4 regions of the Streptomyces sp. NBC_00887 genome follow, and region 4 is predicted to be linked to each of the others. Evidence: riboswitches for the same ligand, from Rfam matches in the RefSeq annotation. Region 4 holds a riboswitch; each other region holds the start of a gene.
The links. Region 4 has a riboswitch for cyclic di-AMP ahead of OG844_RS17930 (transglycosylase SLT domain-containing protein). Riboswitches for the same ligand answer to the same signal wherever they lie in the genome.

Region 1 (3,415 bases), 2.9 Mb from region 4:
CACGGCCTCGCCCGCCCCGCCGGACCTGGTCGTCGTCGAGATGGCCGTCGACCGCGTCCAGAGCCTCAATCTCTGAATCTCCCGCACAGAAAGCGAAGTGACACCGCGATGCCCACCCTTCCCGTCCTCGATTCCGCCCTTCACTACCGCGAGTCCGGCGACCCCGACGGCCTGCCGTTCGTCTTCCTCCACGGCAACCCCACCTCCTCGCACCTGTGGCGGAACGTCCTGCCGGGCGTGGCCGCGCCCGGCCGCCGTCTCCTGGCCCCCGACCTCATCGGCATGGGCGACTCCGGCAAGCCCGACCTCGCCTATTCCTTCGACGACCACGCCCGCTACCTCGACGCCTGGTTCGACGCCCTCGGCCTTGCCGAGGCTGTCCTCGTCGGCCATGACTGGGGCGGAGCGCTCGCCTTCGACCGCGCAGCCCGCCTCCCGGACAGCGTGCGTGGCCTCGCCTTCACCGAGGCGATCATCAAACCGCTGGTCGGCGACGAATTCCCGTCGGCCGGAAGGGAGTTGTTTACTCTTCTGCGCACCCCGGGGGTGGGCGAGGAGATGATCCTGGAGAAGTCGCTGTTCATCGACGGGCTCCCGGGCACGCTCGCCACCCCACTGGATCCGGCCGATCTCGAGGTCTACCGCCGCCCCTTCCCGACCCCGCACAGCCGCCGCCCGATCCTGGCGTGGACGCGCATGATGCCGCTGGACTCCGAACCCGCCGACGTCGTGGCCCGCATCGAACGCTACGACGCCTGGCTGGCCGCCAGTCCCGAAGTCCCCAAGCTGCTCGCCTCGTTCGATCCCGGTCCGGGCGCGATGACCGACCAGGGGGCAGTCGCCTGGTGCGAGGAGAACATCGCGGGTCTGGAGGTCTCCCGCCACGGGCCGGCCGGCCACCACTCCCCGGAGGACCGCCCCGCGGACCTGGCCGGGGCGATCAACGTCTGGGCCGACCGCCACGGGCTGGCACGCCCGTAGACGTCCTCGAATTGCGGAAGGACGGTCACCGGCCCGTCTCCCGCCGAGGGGTGCACGCGCCTCGCTCACCGCCACCGTCGAACACCCGGGCTACGGAACCCTCGGCTGCCCCGAGCCGCCAGATCTTCGAACAGTTCCGTCAACGGCTGCACCGATGCCCCCGAAGCCGGACACGCCCGATGCGCAGATCAATTTTACTCACCCGTTCGGCGTAGACCATCCCCCTCACGGGGGACAGCTCAACTTGCGCAGTGCGCGCGGACACTGAGTGGAATTCACCGTTCCGCTGCTGGTACGAGGCCGGTCACACAGCGTCGCCTCAGCTTCGGTCCCGCCCCGTCCACCCGAACGGATCAGTCGTGATGACTCTCACAAAACAACCTTCACCGCGGAAATCCGGCAGCCCGTGAGTAAAGATCCCTGAGACGACAAGCCCCCGCCACCGCGACGGGGCGGTCCGGGCGGACGCCGAGTCCTGCCGCTGTCCGGATGCCTGGTCGACAGAAGTGGATCGGCAGGAGTGGAGGACCCGAGCACAACGGGTCGACGGGATATCCCTTCGACCCTCGGGGTGAAGCCGCCAAGTGCGGCCGGGCAACTTCGCCAGCCCGAACCCGACAGGTCATCCTTCACAGGCGGCTGACGAAGGGTTGCGCATGACTGCGCAGGTTCATGTCCCGTCTCTTTTCGCCCGGGTCGGTACGGCCTCGGTTCTCACATTCGCTGTAGGTACCACCATGCTCGCCCCCGGCCTCGTCAACGAGGCCGGGGCCGCTACCCACTCGACGAGGGCGCTCGACATCGCCGCCTCGAAGAAGGGAGCGCCCTACAGGCACGGCGCCAGCGGCCCCCACCGCTTCGACTGTTCGGGCCTCACGCTCTACGCGTTCAAGAAGGCGGGCAAGAAGCTCCCCCGCACGGCCCAGCAGCAGTACAACAAGACCCGCCACATCTCCTCGTCGCAACGGCGGCGCGGCGACCTGGTCTTCTTCCACGCGGGCCGGAGCGTCTACCACGTGGGCATCTACGCCGGCGGCGGCAAGATCTGGCACTCGCCGAAGACCGGGGCGGTGGTCCGGCTGGAACGGATCTGGTCGAAGAGCATCTGGTACGGGCGGGTCCGCTGACGGCTGCCCCCGGCTGACACCGCCGCCGGCCGTCCCTGCCAGCCCCGCAGGAGGCCGGTCCTGCCGAGTCAGTGCAGCAGGGGCCCGGTCACCAGCACGAGCCCCAGCGCGGTGAGCGCCGCGCCGCTGCCGCCCTCGATCGCGCGGGCGGTACGCGGCCGGCGCAGCCAACGGCCGAGGCGGTCCACCAGCAGGGCCACGGCCGGGAACCAGAGGAGGGCCAGCACCACGACCACGGCCGCCAGCAGCAGGGTTCTGGGAAGCGGCGGCTGCCCCTCGGGGACGAACTGGGGCAGCAGGCTGAGGAAGAGCACAGGCGCCTTCGGGTTCAGGGCGTTGGTCAGGAAGCCCTGGCGCAGTGCCCGTACCGGCCCCCGTTCGGTTGCGGGCGCCTCATCCGGTGCGGAGGCGCCCGCAACCGCCCGCCGCCGGACCGCGTACAGGGCGCTCACCCCCAGGTGGAGCACATAGGCGCCACCGAGCAGCTGCACGGTGCGGAACAGGACGGGCACCGCCACCAGCACCGCCGCGAGTCCGGCGACGGCCAGCGCGGTGTGCACGAGCAGCCCCCCGGCGACACCCACCGCCGCAGCCATCCCTGACCGGCGCGAGGCGAGGGCGTTGCGTACGACCACGGTGAAGTCCGCGCCGGGCAGGGCGACCATTCCCGCGGCGACCGGGACGAAGGCGAGAAGTTGTGCGTCCATGGGTACACCCTGACCCGGCCGGCCCTTTAGCGTGTACTTGCAATCTTCTGGGTCTGCCAAAAGGAATGCTTTATGTACGATCCGACGCGGCTGGCCGCACTGGTGGCGGTCGCCGAGGCCGGTTCGATCACGAAGGCGGCCGCGAGGCTCGGCTACACCGCGCCCGCCCTCTCCCAGCAGCTCGCGAAACTGGAGCGGGAGTCCGGGGCCGCGCTGCTGGTGCGCCACCATCGCGGGGCCCGCCTGACGGCTGCCGGTGAGCTACTGGCCGGGCGTGCCCGACGGGTCCTGGACGAGATGGACCAGGCGCGGCACGAGCTGGCCCGGCTCGCGGGGCTGTCGGGAGGGCGGCTGCGGGTCGGCACCTTCACCACGGCCGGTATTCATCTGCTGCCGCCGGTGCTCAGTGCGTTCCGCCGCGCCCACCCGGACGTGGAACTCACCGTGACGGACTACGAGCCGCCCGGCGGGGTCGCAGCCGTGGCCGCGGGCGACGTGGATCTGGCGCTGACCCATGCGTACGAACCGGCTGTCGCCGATCCGCTGCCCTCCGGGGTGTACGCCGAGCCTCTGCTGGTCGAGGAGCTCGTACTGATCACA
Region 2 (3,415 bases), 2.7 Mb from region 4:
CGGGCGGCAAGCACCGCGGCACCCCGGCCCCGGAGGCGAGCGCCGGAACGGGCTCGACGGACGGGCGCGAGTCCGGCCGGCACGCGTCGCGCGGTGACGCCGACGCGCGCGACGGCGGCGACGGCACCTACACCGTCCGCACGGGCGACAACCTCTGGGCGATCGCGGACGCGCAGGAACTGCCCGGCGGCTGGACGGCGCTCTACGAGGCCAACAAGGACGAGCTGGGCTCCGACCCGGACCTGATCCTTCCCGGACAGAACCTCGACCTGGGCGCACAGGCGGACGAGAAGACCGCCGGGGCCGGTGCGGAAGCCGCTGCCGGCAACTGATCCAATTCGGGAAAACACCCCAAATCCGGGGGCAGTTCAGAGGCCTATGTCCACTTATGTCTAAGTGAGACATGGGTCTCTTTGCGTCAACTCACGCTTCTTGCCCGCCCGGTTCGCCGGCGATGCCTCCGACCTGCGAAAACGATCCTTCACCTGGTGCGGGTAAGGGCTGATTGTCCGTGATGTCCATCTTTGAATGTGGGGGTTGCCTATGTCTACGGTCGGAACCGCTCGCACCGCGGGCACCTTCGACCGTCACGCCGAATCCTGCCGTCGGTCGAAGGGATCGACGCGTAAAGCGCCGTAGGCAGGAGCGGGGGACCCAGGTAAGTGCCGGACCCGGCCGTCGGAAGACGGGCGAGGGCCGGCTCGGGGTGAAGTCGCTTGCCAGTGCGAGCGACCGGGCAACTCACAGGCCCGAACCCGACAGCTCACCTCGTAGGCGTCGGTGAGGAGAACCATGCTGCTTTCGAGCAAGGGCAAGCACCGTCGCCCGTCCAAGGCCGTCCGTATCGCCACCCTGGCCGGCGTCACCGGTGCCGCGGTCGCCGTCCCGCTGATGGGCGCGACCGGTGCCTCCGCCGCCTCCGTCGCCACGTGGGACGCCGTCGCGCAGTGCGAGTCCGGTGGCAACTGGTCCATCAACACGGGCAACGGCTACTACGGCGGTCTGCAGTTCTCGCAGTCCAGCTGGGCAGCCGCCGGCGGTACGCAGTTCGCCGCCCGCGCCGACCTGGCCAGCAAGGCCCAGCAGATCACCGCAGCCGAGAAGCTCCTCGACCTGCAGGGCCCGGGCGCCTGGGCCTGCGCCGGCGCCGGCGGCCTGACCGACGACGGTGTGGACCCGGGTGTCGACGCCTCCGCGACGGGCGCCGACAAGGCCGCCCAGCCGGAGCGCAAGGCCGAGCAGCCCACCACGCGCAGCGAGAAGCGCACCGCCCCCGAGGCGTCGAAGACCGTCACGACCCCGACCGGCGACAAGGTCAAGAAGGGTGACGGCGAGTACAAGGTGAAGGCAGGCGACACCCTGAGCACGATCGCCGACGCGAAGAAGGTCAAGGGCGGCTGGCAGAAGCTGTTCAAGCTCAACGACGACATCGTCGAGGACGCCGACCTGATCTTCCCGGGTCAGCAGCTCCACCTGAAGTAGTCCCGGGTCTCTCCTCCCCGAAGGCTTCAGGGCCGCGGGAGGGTGTCCGGCGGCACCCGACGCGTTCCCTCCCGGCCCGGCGCACTCACCCCCGTGTGCGCCGGGCCGGGGTCGTTTCCGCGGTGTGCCGCAGGGGCGCACCGCGGACGGGATCGTTCAACTCTTGTGGTTACTGGTCAGTAGATTTCTGGACCTTTGCCCGGAATGCAGGCCCTTGGGTCCTTTTTCGTCCCAGGGGACGGGCGGTCGGCCGATGCAGGGGGCCGAGCCGGTTAGGCTCGGGGCGCAAGGCCACAGTGACCCTGCACAACCAGCGTCATATCCCAGAAGGAGATGCCTCGTGCCGTCCATCGACGTCGTCGTAGCCAGGGAAATCCTCGACTCCCGGGGCAACCCCACGGTCGAGGTCGAGGTTGGCCTCGACGACGGCAGCACGGGACGTGCTGCCGTTCCGTCCGGCGCCTCCACCGGTGCGTTCGAGGCCATTGAGCTTCGCGACGGTGACCCCAACCGCTACCACGGCAAGGGTGTCGAGAAGGCCGTCCTCGCCGTCATCGAGCAGATCGGCCCGGAGCTCGTCGGTTACGACGCCACCGAGCAGCGCCTCATCGACCAGGCGATGTTCGACCTCGACGCCACCGAGAACAAGGGCTCCCTCGGCGCCAACGCCATCCTCGGCGTCTCGCTGGCCGTGGCCCACGCCGCGTCCGAGGCGTCCGACCTGCCGCTGTTCCGCTACCTCGGCGGCCCGAACGCGCACCTGCTGCCCGTTCCGATGATGAACATCCTGAACGGCGGCTCGCACGCCGACTCCAACGTGGACATCCAGGAGTTCATGATCGCGCCGATCGGCGCCGAGTCCTTCTCCGAGGCCCTTCGCTGGGGCGCGGAGATCTACCACACGCTGAAGAAGGTCCTGAAGACCAAGGGCCTGTCCACCGGTCTCGGTGACGAGGGCGGCTTCGCCCCGAACCTCGAGTCCAACCGCGCCGCCCTGGACCTGATCCTCGAAGCCGTCAAGGAAGCCGGCTACGTTCCGGGCCGCGACATCGCGCTCGCTCTCGACGTCGCCGCGTCCGAGTTCTACAAGGACGGCGTCTACGAGTTCGAGGGCAAGTCCCGCTCGGCCGCCGAGATGACCGAGTACTACGAGGAGCTCGTCTCCGCGTACCCGCTGGTCTCCATCGAGGACCCGCTGTACGAGGACGACTGGGCCGGCTGGAAGGTCATCACCGACAAGCTCGGCGGCAAGGTGCAGATCGTCGGTGACGACCTGTTCGTCACCAACCCCGAGCGCCTGGCCCGTGGCATCGAGGAGGGCTCGGCCAACGCCCTGCTCGTCAAGGTCAACCAGATCGGTTCGCTGACCGAGACCCTGGACGCCGTCGAGCTGGCCCAGCGCAACGGCTTCAAGTGCATGATGTCCCACCGCTCCGGTGAGACCGAGGACGTCACGATCGCCGACCTCGCCGTCGCCGTGAACTGCGGCCAGATCAAGACCGGCGCCCCGGCCCGCTCGGACCGTGTCGCCAAGTACAACCAGCTGCTGCGCATCGAGGAGATCCTCGACGACGCCGCGGTGTACGCGGGCCGTTCCGCGTTCCCGCGGTTCCGCTTCGAGGGCTGAGACCCCGACAGCAGGAGCTGAACCTCCCTTCGGGGCACCAGCCTCCGTCCGTCCCCGCACTCGGTCCCGTACCGTGTGCGGGGACGGACCTGCGTAATGGGGAGGCGAGATGGCCGGGAAGGACCGCGACCGGTTCTCCACCGCGACCAGGCTGCGGCTGCTCGGGGAGCAGACCGCGGCCCGCGTGTACCGGTCGCAGAACCGCCGCCAGGCCCGCCGCTCCCGGCTCACGGGCAGGGCCGCGTTCCTGGTCCTGATCGTCTGCTCCCTGGTCGTCGCCCTCGCCTACCCGATGAGGCAGTACAT
Region 3 (3,415 bases), 1.7 Mb from region 4:
CTCATCGGGTCGATGCCCGAGCCGTCCGCGGTGTGGACCTCCAGGTGGAGGTGAGGGCCCGTCACATTGCCGGTGGCGCCGACGCGGCCGATGGTCTCACCGGTGGTGACCCGCTGGCCGGCGGTGACGTCCATCGAGGACTGGTGGCTGTACGAGACCTCCGTACCGTCGTCCAGCTCGATGACGGTGTGGTACCCGTACGAACCCGACCAGCCCGCCGACTTCACCGTGCCGCTGTGCACGGCCTTGATCGGGGTGCCCGTCGGCGCCGCGAAGTCGAGACCGGTGTGGTAGCCGGAGGACCACATCGAACCGGCCTGGCCGAAGGTCGAGGTGATCGTGTACGAGGAGGTCGGGAGCGCGTAACTGGCGGCGAGCTTGGCGAGGCGCTCGGCCTCTGCCTTCTTCTTCGCCGCGAGCTCCGCGGCCTTCTTCTCGGCGGCGGCCTTCGCCTCGGCCTCGCTCTGCTGCTTCGCGGCTGCGGCTGCGGCCGCTTCGGCTGCTGCCTTCTCCTCGGCGGCCTTGGCCTCGGCCTCGGCTCCGGCCTGCTGCTGCTCGGCCTGCTGGAGGATGCGGGCGCGCAGCGCCTCACCGGCGTTGCTCGTGCCCTGCTCGGCCTCGGCGGCCGTGATGCCGGCCGTGGTGAGCGGGGAGGCCACGGCGACCGTGCCGTTGTCCGCCGAGTCGTCCGACATGAACGCGCTCACACCGGGCAGGGACTTGGCGTCGGGGAGATTGTCCGCGATGGAATCGGGAAGAGAAATGGAGACCGGCGGCTTGCTCTGCGCAGTGGCCATGCCACCCGCGCCGACGGCCGCGATGACGCCGACACCGAGGACGGTGGAGCTACGGGCGAGGCCGCGCTGCTTGGCTACACGGTGCCTGCCGCGTACGGGACGGATGGACTCCTCGGTGGGGTTCCATTCCTCCCACGTCCTGTCCTCGTCACCGACGGTGTCGGACCTGAAGGGTGACGGGGCCTCGGGGGCAGGCTGATTGGACGCCACGTGGGCGCACTCCTTTCCTTCCTTCTCGCCTACCGGGTTAGCTGACGGGTTCGGAGCAGGAAGGTCTCCTACGGGCCCCTCTGCCTCTCACGAGACACAGGTGTCCGATTCACCCCATGTAGGTGGTTCCCCGGTTTCCTTGCGGAATTCGGCGCTCGCGCACGGTGCCGCCTCTTGCGACGACTGGGACAACCGCGCTGCGTTATCGAACGTTAATAGACACCCGGGTCCGATTCCAAGCTGTTCCCGTTGATCATTCACAGCTTCGACATGGACTTTCAGGGGATTAACGGTCCGAAACGGGCGAGTTGAGTATTCCCCGTCGGAGCACCAGTTTCTGACGTTGCGTCACATGTTATGCGGAGCGGTGTCCTTCGACTACGCACCGTGGCAACGACTCATCCATCGCCCCGCCCCACGATCTTCACAGTCGTCCGCCGCTCCGGCTGCCCCCGCGCGGGCCGGCCGACCGCGAGCAGCGCCATGTCGTCCACGGCGCGGCCCCCCGTGTGCAGCCGCACGTCGTCGGTGAGCGCCGAGAGCAGTTCGTCGGGCCCGGGGAAGATCCGGCCGCGCAGCCGGGCCGCCGGGTCGTAGAAGACCCCGTCGGCGTCCCGCGCCTCGGAGAGACCGTCCGTGAACACCAGGAGCGTCGCCCCGGCAGGCAGCTCCCACTCGTCCGACCGGTCCGGCCACACCCCCAGGTCCATCCCGATCGGCAGCGCGGGCACGGTCGGCGCGAGCACCTCGAGCGCCCCGTCCGCGTGCAGCAGGATCGGTTCGGGGTGACCACGGTTGACGATCCGCAACCTGCCCGAACCCGCCGGGATCTCGGCGAGCACCGCGGTGACGAACCCCTCCATGGAGTCGAGCCCGCCGCGTTGGGTCCCTTCCCGCGCCAGCGCCCTCTCCAGCCGCTGCGCCACACCCTCCAGCGACAGCTCCTGCTCGGCGGCCTCCCGGAACGCCCCGATCACCACGGCCACCGCCTCCACGGCGGCCAGCCCCTTGCCCCGTACGTCCCCGACGACCAGCCGCACCCCGTGCGGGGTGTCCGCGACGGCGAACAGGTCACCGCCGACGAACTCGTCCGCCTGCGCCGCCTCGTACCGCGCCGCGACCAGCAGCCCGCCGATCCGCTCGTCCGGCGTCGGGAGCACCGCGCGCATCGCGGTCTCCGCGATGACCCGGGCCGAGGCCAGCTGCTCGTTGCTGCGCCGGACGACGCCGTTGATCACGAGGGCGAGCACGGAAACGGTGACCAGGGTGAACAGCTCGGTGACCGGGGCGACGTCCGAGATCGTGTCGTCGTACAACCGGATGGCCAGGACCGTCAGGATCGCGGCCGCGGCCGTACGGATCGTGCTCGCCAGCGAGAAGAACGGCGCGGCGATCAGCGGGGCCGCCGCGAACAGGGGGATCGCACTGACCTCGGGCGGCGTATTGAGGTCGAAGACCACCCCGGCCGCGATCATCAGTGCGGGCAGCAGACGTACGAACTGCCGGGTGCGGGCACCTCCAGCAGCTCCGCCGCGCCACCTCTCCCGCTTCCCCACCTGTGCACTCCTGCCCGGTCCGCCCACGGCTGCGGACGGTACCGCGCTCCACCCAGGCTGGCCGGAGCCGCGCCGTGAGGCGACTCGTCGTCGGCCAAAGGGAGGAGCGCCGAGCGCCGCGCCCCCATGGTCAGTCGGAGAGCTTGCGCTGCGCGTAGATCGTCAGTGCATCCCGTACGAAGACGGCGGTGCCGTCTCCGTACCGATCGTAGTTCTTCCCGAAGCGGGGATCGGCGACGTACATGTCCCCGAGCCCGATCACGTACGACCGGGTGGCGGGCGTGGTCACCGACAGCCACTCGCAGTGCCGCCGCGCGATGTCCTGCACCGGCTCGTCGGACGGGTCCATGCCCGCCGCCCTGGCCTGCCCGTAGTCACGGGCGATGGCCTCGTGCGCGGCCTGGAAACTGTCGCGCTCCGCCCGGCTGAGCGAACGCCACCACCGGTCGCCCTTCTCGTACGCGTCCCGCCCCCAGCGCTCGGTGACCTCCTGCTCGTACACCGTGTGATCGAAGCCGTCGAACACTTCTTCGGCCATGAGTTCTCTTCCCTCCTCGGTCTTGTGGAGAGTGGTCCGCACCGAGGCGATCTGCCGCCCGATGCGCTCCCGCTCCTGCTCCAGCAGTCGCAGATGGGCCCGGAGCGCCACCGACGTGTCCCGCTGCCCCTCGAGTACGTCCTTGATGGCGGGCAGCGAGAGACCCAGCTCCCGCAGCAGCAGAATGCGCTGCAGCCGGACGAGGGCGTCCTGGTCGTAGTAGCGGTAGCCGTTGGACCCGATCCGGCTCGGCGCGAGGAGACCGAGATCTCCGTAGTGCCGGAGCGTGCGGCTCGTGGTGCCGGCTCTTCTGG
Region 4 (3,415 bases):
ACTCTGCTGATCGTGCATCACACGCCCTCGCCGAACTGTCAGGCGCTGTTCGAAGCCGTCGTCTCCGGTGCGACCACGGAGGAGATCGAAGGGGTCAGGGTCGAACGGCGCGCGGCGCTCTCCGCCACCGCTTCCGACGTACTCGCCGCCGACGGCTACCTCCTCGGGACCCCGGCGAACCTCGGCTACATGTCCGGCGCCCTCAAGCACTTCTTCGACCAGGTCTACTACCCGTGCCTGGACGCGACGCGCGGCCGGCCCTTCGGCTACTACGTGCACGGCGGCAGCGACGTCACCGGCGCCCTGCGGGCCATGGAGTCGATCACGACCGGCCTGGGATGGCGCCGTACGGCCGACGCCGTGAAAGTCACGGGCGAGCCGGGCAAGGCCGACATCGAGGCGTGCTGGGAACTGGGTGCGACCGTCGCCGCCGGGCTGATGGGCTGAGGCGGCGCGCCTCCCGGGCGCTGTTCGGCCCGGCGGCGAGCTCCGGGTCACGTTCTGCCGGGCAGGACGTACCGTCCGCTGCTCAGCGTGGCCGCCAGGTGAGCTTGTCGCCGCCCACCCATCGCACCGTGGCGGGGTCGTCGAGGTCATGGACGGTGATTCCGGCCGCGTTGGCGATGACGAGCACGTCGGTCATCGCCGTCGCCCTGCCGACGATCTCTCCGTCGATCTCCACGAGGCGGAAGGGCGGATCTCCCGGCTGTACGGCCAGGACGGTGATCGGCGGGTTCCAGGTGCTGGGGCTCGCGCTGTCGGTCATGCGTGGATCGGTTCCACACGGACGGCCGCGGTATGCGCAGATGTGACGTCAATGAGCTGTTTGCCTGATTTAGTCGATTCTTGGGATTGATCCCGTCATTCATAAGGCCCCATATCGTGCGGCCTGTGATCTTTCGGCACAGAGCAAATCGCCCTTATCGGACTCAGTGACCAGCGTCACCTGTCACGCCGACGACGTCGACAGCCGTCGGCCGGTCCCCTTGTGCGCCAAGAAAGTTGGCTTCGCCGTGTGGGGTCGATTACACGAATTTCCATCGATCGATCTTGCGAATGAATTGTGATCACCAATTCGGGGCTTGTTCCTTTCGCTATTTCTCGCCTACGGTCACCCTCACTCCGGATGGAACGCCGAATCCTGCCGCCGTCCGGTAACCCGACCACTCACGTACGGCAGGAGCGGGGGACCCAGGTAAGCGCCGATCCGGTATCCGGATCGGCTCGGGGTGAAGTCGCATTCGCATGCGGCCGGGCATCTCCAGCCCGAACCCGACAGCTCACTTCGCAGGCGACGGAGAGGAATTCACCATGCCCGCAAAGGGTAAGCACCGTCGTTCCAGGACCAGTTCACTGACCCGCGGCATCATCGCCGTGAGCACGGGCGGAGCCGCTCTGGCCCTCCCCGTGATCGGTGCGACCGGCGCCTTCGCAGCACCGGCCCAGCCGGTCGCCATCGAAAAGGCGTCGACGTCGACTGCTGTGTCCGCAAAGGGAATTGCGGCCAAGAAGTCCGCACCCGTCACCTATTCCGTGATCTTGGGTGACTCCCTCGCCAAGATCGCACGCGGACATTCCGTGAGCGGTGGCTGGCAGGAGCTGTACAAGGACAATCGCGCGGCTGTCGGCGACAACCCCGATCTGATTCGCCCCGGTCTGAAGCTGACCATCGGCGCCAAGGCCGAGAACAAGGCTGCGAAGTCGGGTAAGGCCGAACCCAAGGCCTCCGGCGCCTCGGACCGCGCCGAGAAGAGCGCCGACCGCGCCGACCGTTCGGAGCGCACGAGCACGAAGCTCGCCGCGCAGGGCGCGCCCGCCGCCGCTCCCGCGGCCCAGCCGGCCACGTACACGAACGACCTCGACGGCTGGATCAAGGAGTCGCTGGCGGTCATGGCCGAGCACGGCATCCCCGGCAGCTACGACGGCATCCACCGCAACATCATGCGTGAGTCCTCGGGCAACCCGCTCGCCATCAACAACTGGGACTCGAACGCCGCCGCGGGCATCCCGTCCAAGGGCCTGCTGCAGGTCATCGACCCGACCTTCGAGGCCTACCACGTGCCCGGTACGTCGACCGACAGCTATGACCCGGTCGCCAACATCACCGCAGCGTGCAACTACGCCGCAGACCGGTACGGCTCGATCGACAACGTCTTCGGGGCCTACTGACACACGGCTGTGTGACAGCTGAGCACGATCGACGGGTGGTGCGGGTTCGGACGAATCCGCACCACCCGTCCGTGTGTCCCGGCCTCCTGCGCCGGTCCTACGACTTCAGGTAGTGCAGCACCGCGAGGACCCGGCGGCTGTACTCCGTGGTGCTCGGCAGCTCCAGCTTGTCGAAGACGGAGCCGAGGTGCTTCTCGACCGAACTCAGCGACAGGTGCAGCCGCTGCGCGATGGCGGCGTTGGTGCGGCCCTGCGCCAGTTCCTGCAGGACCGTGCGTTCCCGGGGCGTCAGCCCGGCCAGCGGATCGCTGTGGGTACTGCGGAGCACCAGCTGCCGTACGACCTCCGGGTCGAGCACCACACCTCCCGCCCGGATCCGCTCCAGTGCGTCGAGGAACTCGTCGACCTGCGCGACCCGGTCCTTCAGCAGGTACCCCACCCGCTCGGCGCCCCCTGACAGCAACCGGGCCGCATAGGTGCGCTCGACATGCTGGGACAGCACCAGTACGCCGACCGCCGGCCACCGCTCGCGGATCTCCAGGGCGGCCCGCAGCCCCTCGTCGGTGTGGGTGGGAGGCATCCGGATGTCGACGACGACGAGGTCCGGTGTCCGCGCCCCGGCCTCCTGGATGAGGGACGTTCCGTCGCCCACCGCGGCGAGGACGTCGTGCCCCTCCTCCGCCAGCAGCCGGACGAGGCCCTCCCGGAGCAGCGTCGAGTCCTCGGCGAGCATTACGCGCACAGCAGCTCCGCGGTGATGGTGGTCGGTCCCTTCGGAGGGCTTTCGATGTGCAGCAGGCCGTCGAGCGCGTCGACCCGGCTCCGTAGCCCGGTCAGCCCGCTGCCCGCGGGATCCGCACCGCCGGTGCCGTTGTCCCGGACCCGCACCGACACCCGGTTGCCGTCGCCCCGGACGGTGACGGAGATGTGCGTGGCACCGGAGTGCTTCGCGGCGTTGGTGACCGCCTCCGAGACCACGAAGTACGCGGCGGTCTCCACCGGACGGGGCAGCGGCACCGCGAGATCGAACTCCATGCGCAGCGGGATCACGCACCGCTCGGCCACGCCGCCGAGCGCCTCCTCGAGACCCAGACTGTCCAGTGCCGACGGATAGACCCGCCAGGCCACTTCCCGTAGCTCCGTGAGGACGTCCCTCGACTCCTTGTGCGCCTGTCGCAGCAGCGCTTCGGCCTGTTCCGGCGTCCGGTTGCGGCGGGCGCGGCCCAGGAGCATGGCCAGCGCGACG

Region 1: linked by a shared signal. The riboswitch ahead of OG844_RS04935 (C40 family peptidase) and the one ahead of OG844_RS17930 (transglycosylase SLT domain-containing protein) in region 4 are both predicted to bind cyclic di-AMP.
Region 2: linked by a shared signal. The riboswitch ahead of OG844_RS30590 (transglycosylase family protein) and the one ahead of OG844_RS17930 (transglycosylase SLT domain-containing protein) in region 4 are both predicted to bind cyclic di-AMP.
Region 3: linked by a shared signal. The riboswitch ahead of OG844_RS25785 (M23 family metallopeptidase) and the one ahead of OG844_RS17930 (transglycosylase SLT domain-containing protein) in region 4 are both predicted to bind cyclic di-AMP.

What each region holds. Positions count from the first base shown of each region.
Region 1 is NZ_CP108788.1:1,092,433-1,095,847, forward strand. It holds gene OG844_RS04925 (pyridoxamine 5'-phosphate oxidase family protein) at 1-76, shown strand, start outside; gene OG844_RS04930 (haloalkane dehalogenase) at 109-981, shown strand; cyclic di-AMP (ydaO/yuaA leader) riboswitch at 1,462-1,635, shown strand; gene OG844_RS04935 (C40 family peptidase) at 1,638-2,108, shown strand; gene OG844_RS04940 (LysE family translocator) at 2,177-2,815, opposite strand; gene OG844_RS04945 (LysR family transcriptional regulator) at 2,888-3,415, shown strand, end outside.
Region 2 is NZ_CP108788.1:6,682,828-6,686,242, forward strand. It holds gene OG844_RS30585 (transglycosylase family protein) at 1-332, shown strand, start outside; cyclic di-AMP (ydaO/yuaA leader) riboswitch at 622-792, shown strand; gene OG844_RS30590 (transglycosylase family protein) at 793-1,482, shown strand; gene eno (phosphopyruvate hydratase) at 1,823-3,109, shown strand; gene OG844_RS30600 (septum formation initiator family protein) at 3,219-3,415, shown strand, end outside.
Region 3 is NZ_CP108788.1:5,646,559-5,649,973, forward strand. It holds gene OG844_RS25785 (M23 family metallopeptidase) at 1-1,007, opposite strand, end outside; cyclic di-AMP (ydaO/yuaA leader) riboswitch at 1,019-1,171, opposite strand; gene OG844_RS25790 (PP2C family protein-serine/threonine phosphatase) at 1,406-2,563, opposite strand; gene OG844_RS25795 (MerR family transcriptional regulator) at 2,694-3,415, opposite strand, start outside.
Region 4 is NZ_CP108788.1:3,943,343-3,946,757, reverse strand. It holds gene OG844_RS17940 (flavodoxin family protein) at 1-447, shown strand, start outside; gene OG844_RS17945 (hypothetical protein) at 1-2, opposite strand, end outside; gene OG844_RS17935 (hypothetical protein) at 530-766, opposite strand; cyclic di-AMP (ydaO/yuaA leader) riboswitch at 1,123-1,307, shown strand; gene OG844_RS17930 (transglycosylase SLT domain-containing protein) at 1,312-2,169, shown strand; gene OG844_RS17925 (response regulator) at 2,267-2,902, opposite strand; gene OG844_RS17920 (sensor histidine kinase) at 2,902-3,415, opposite strand, start outside.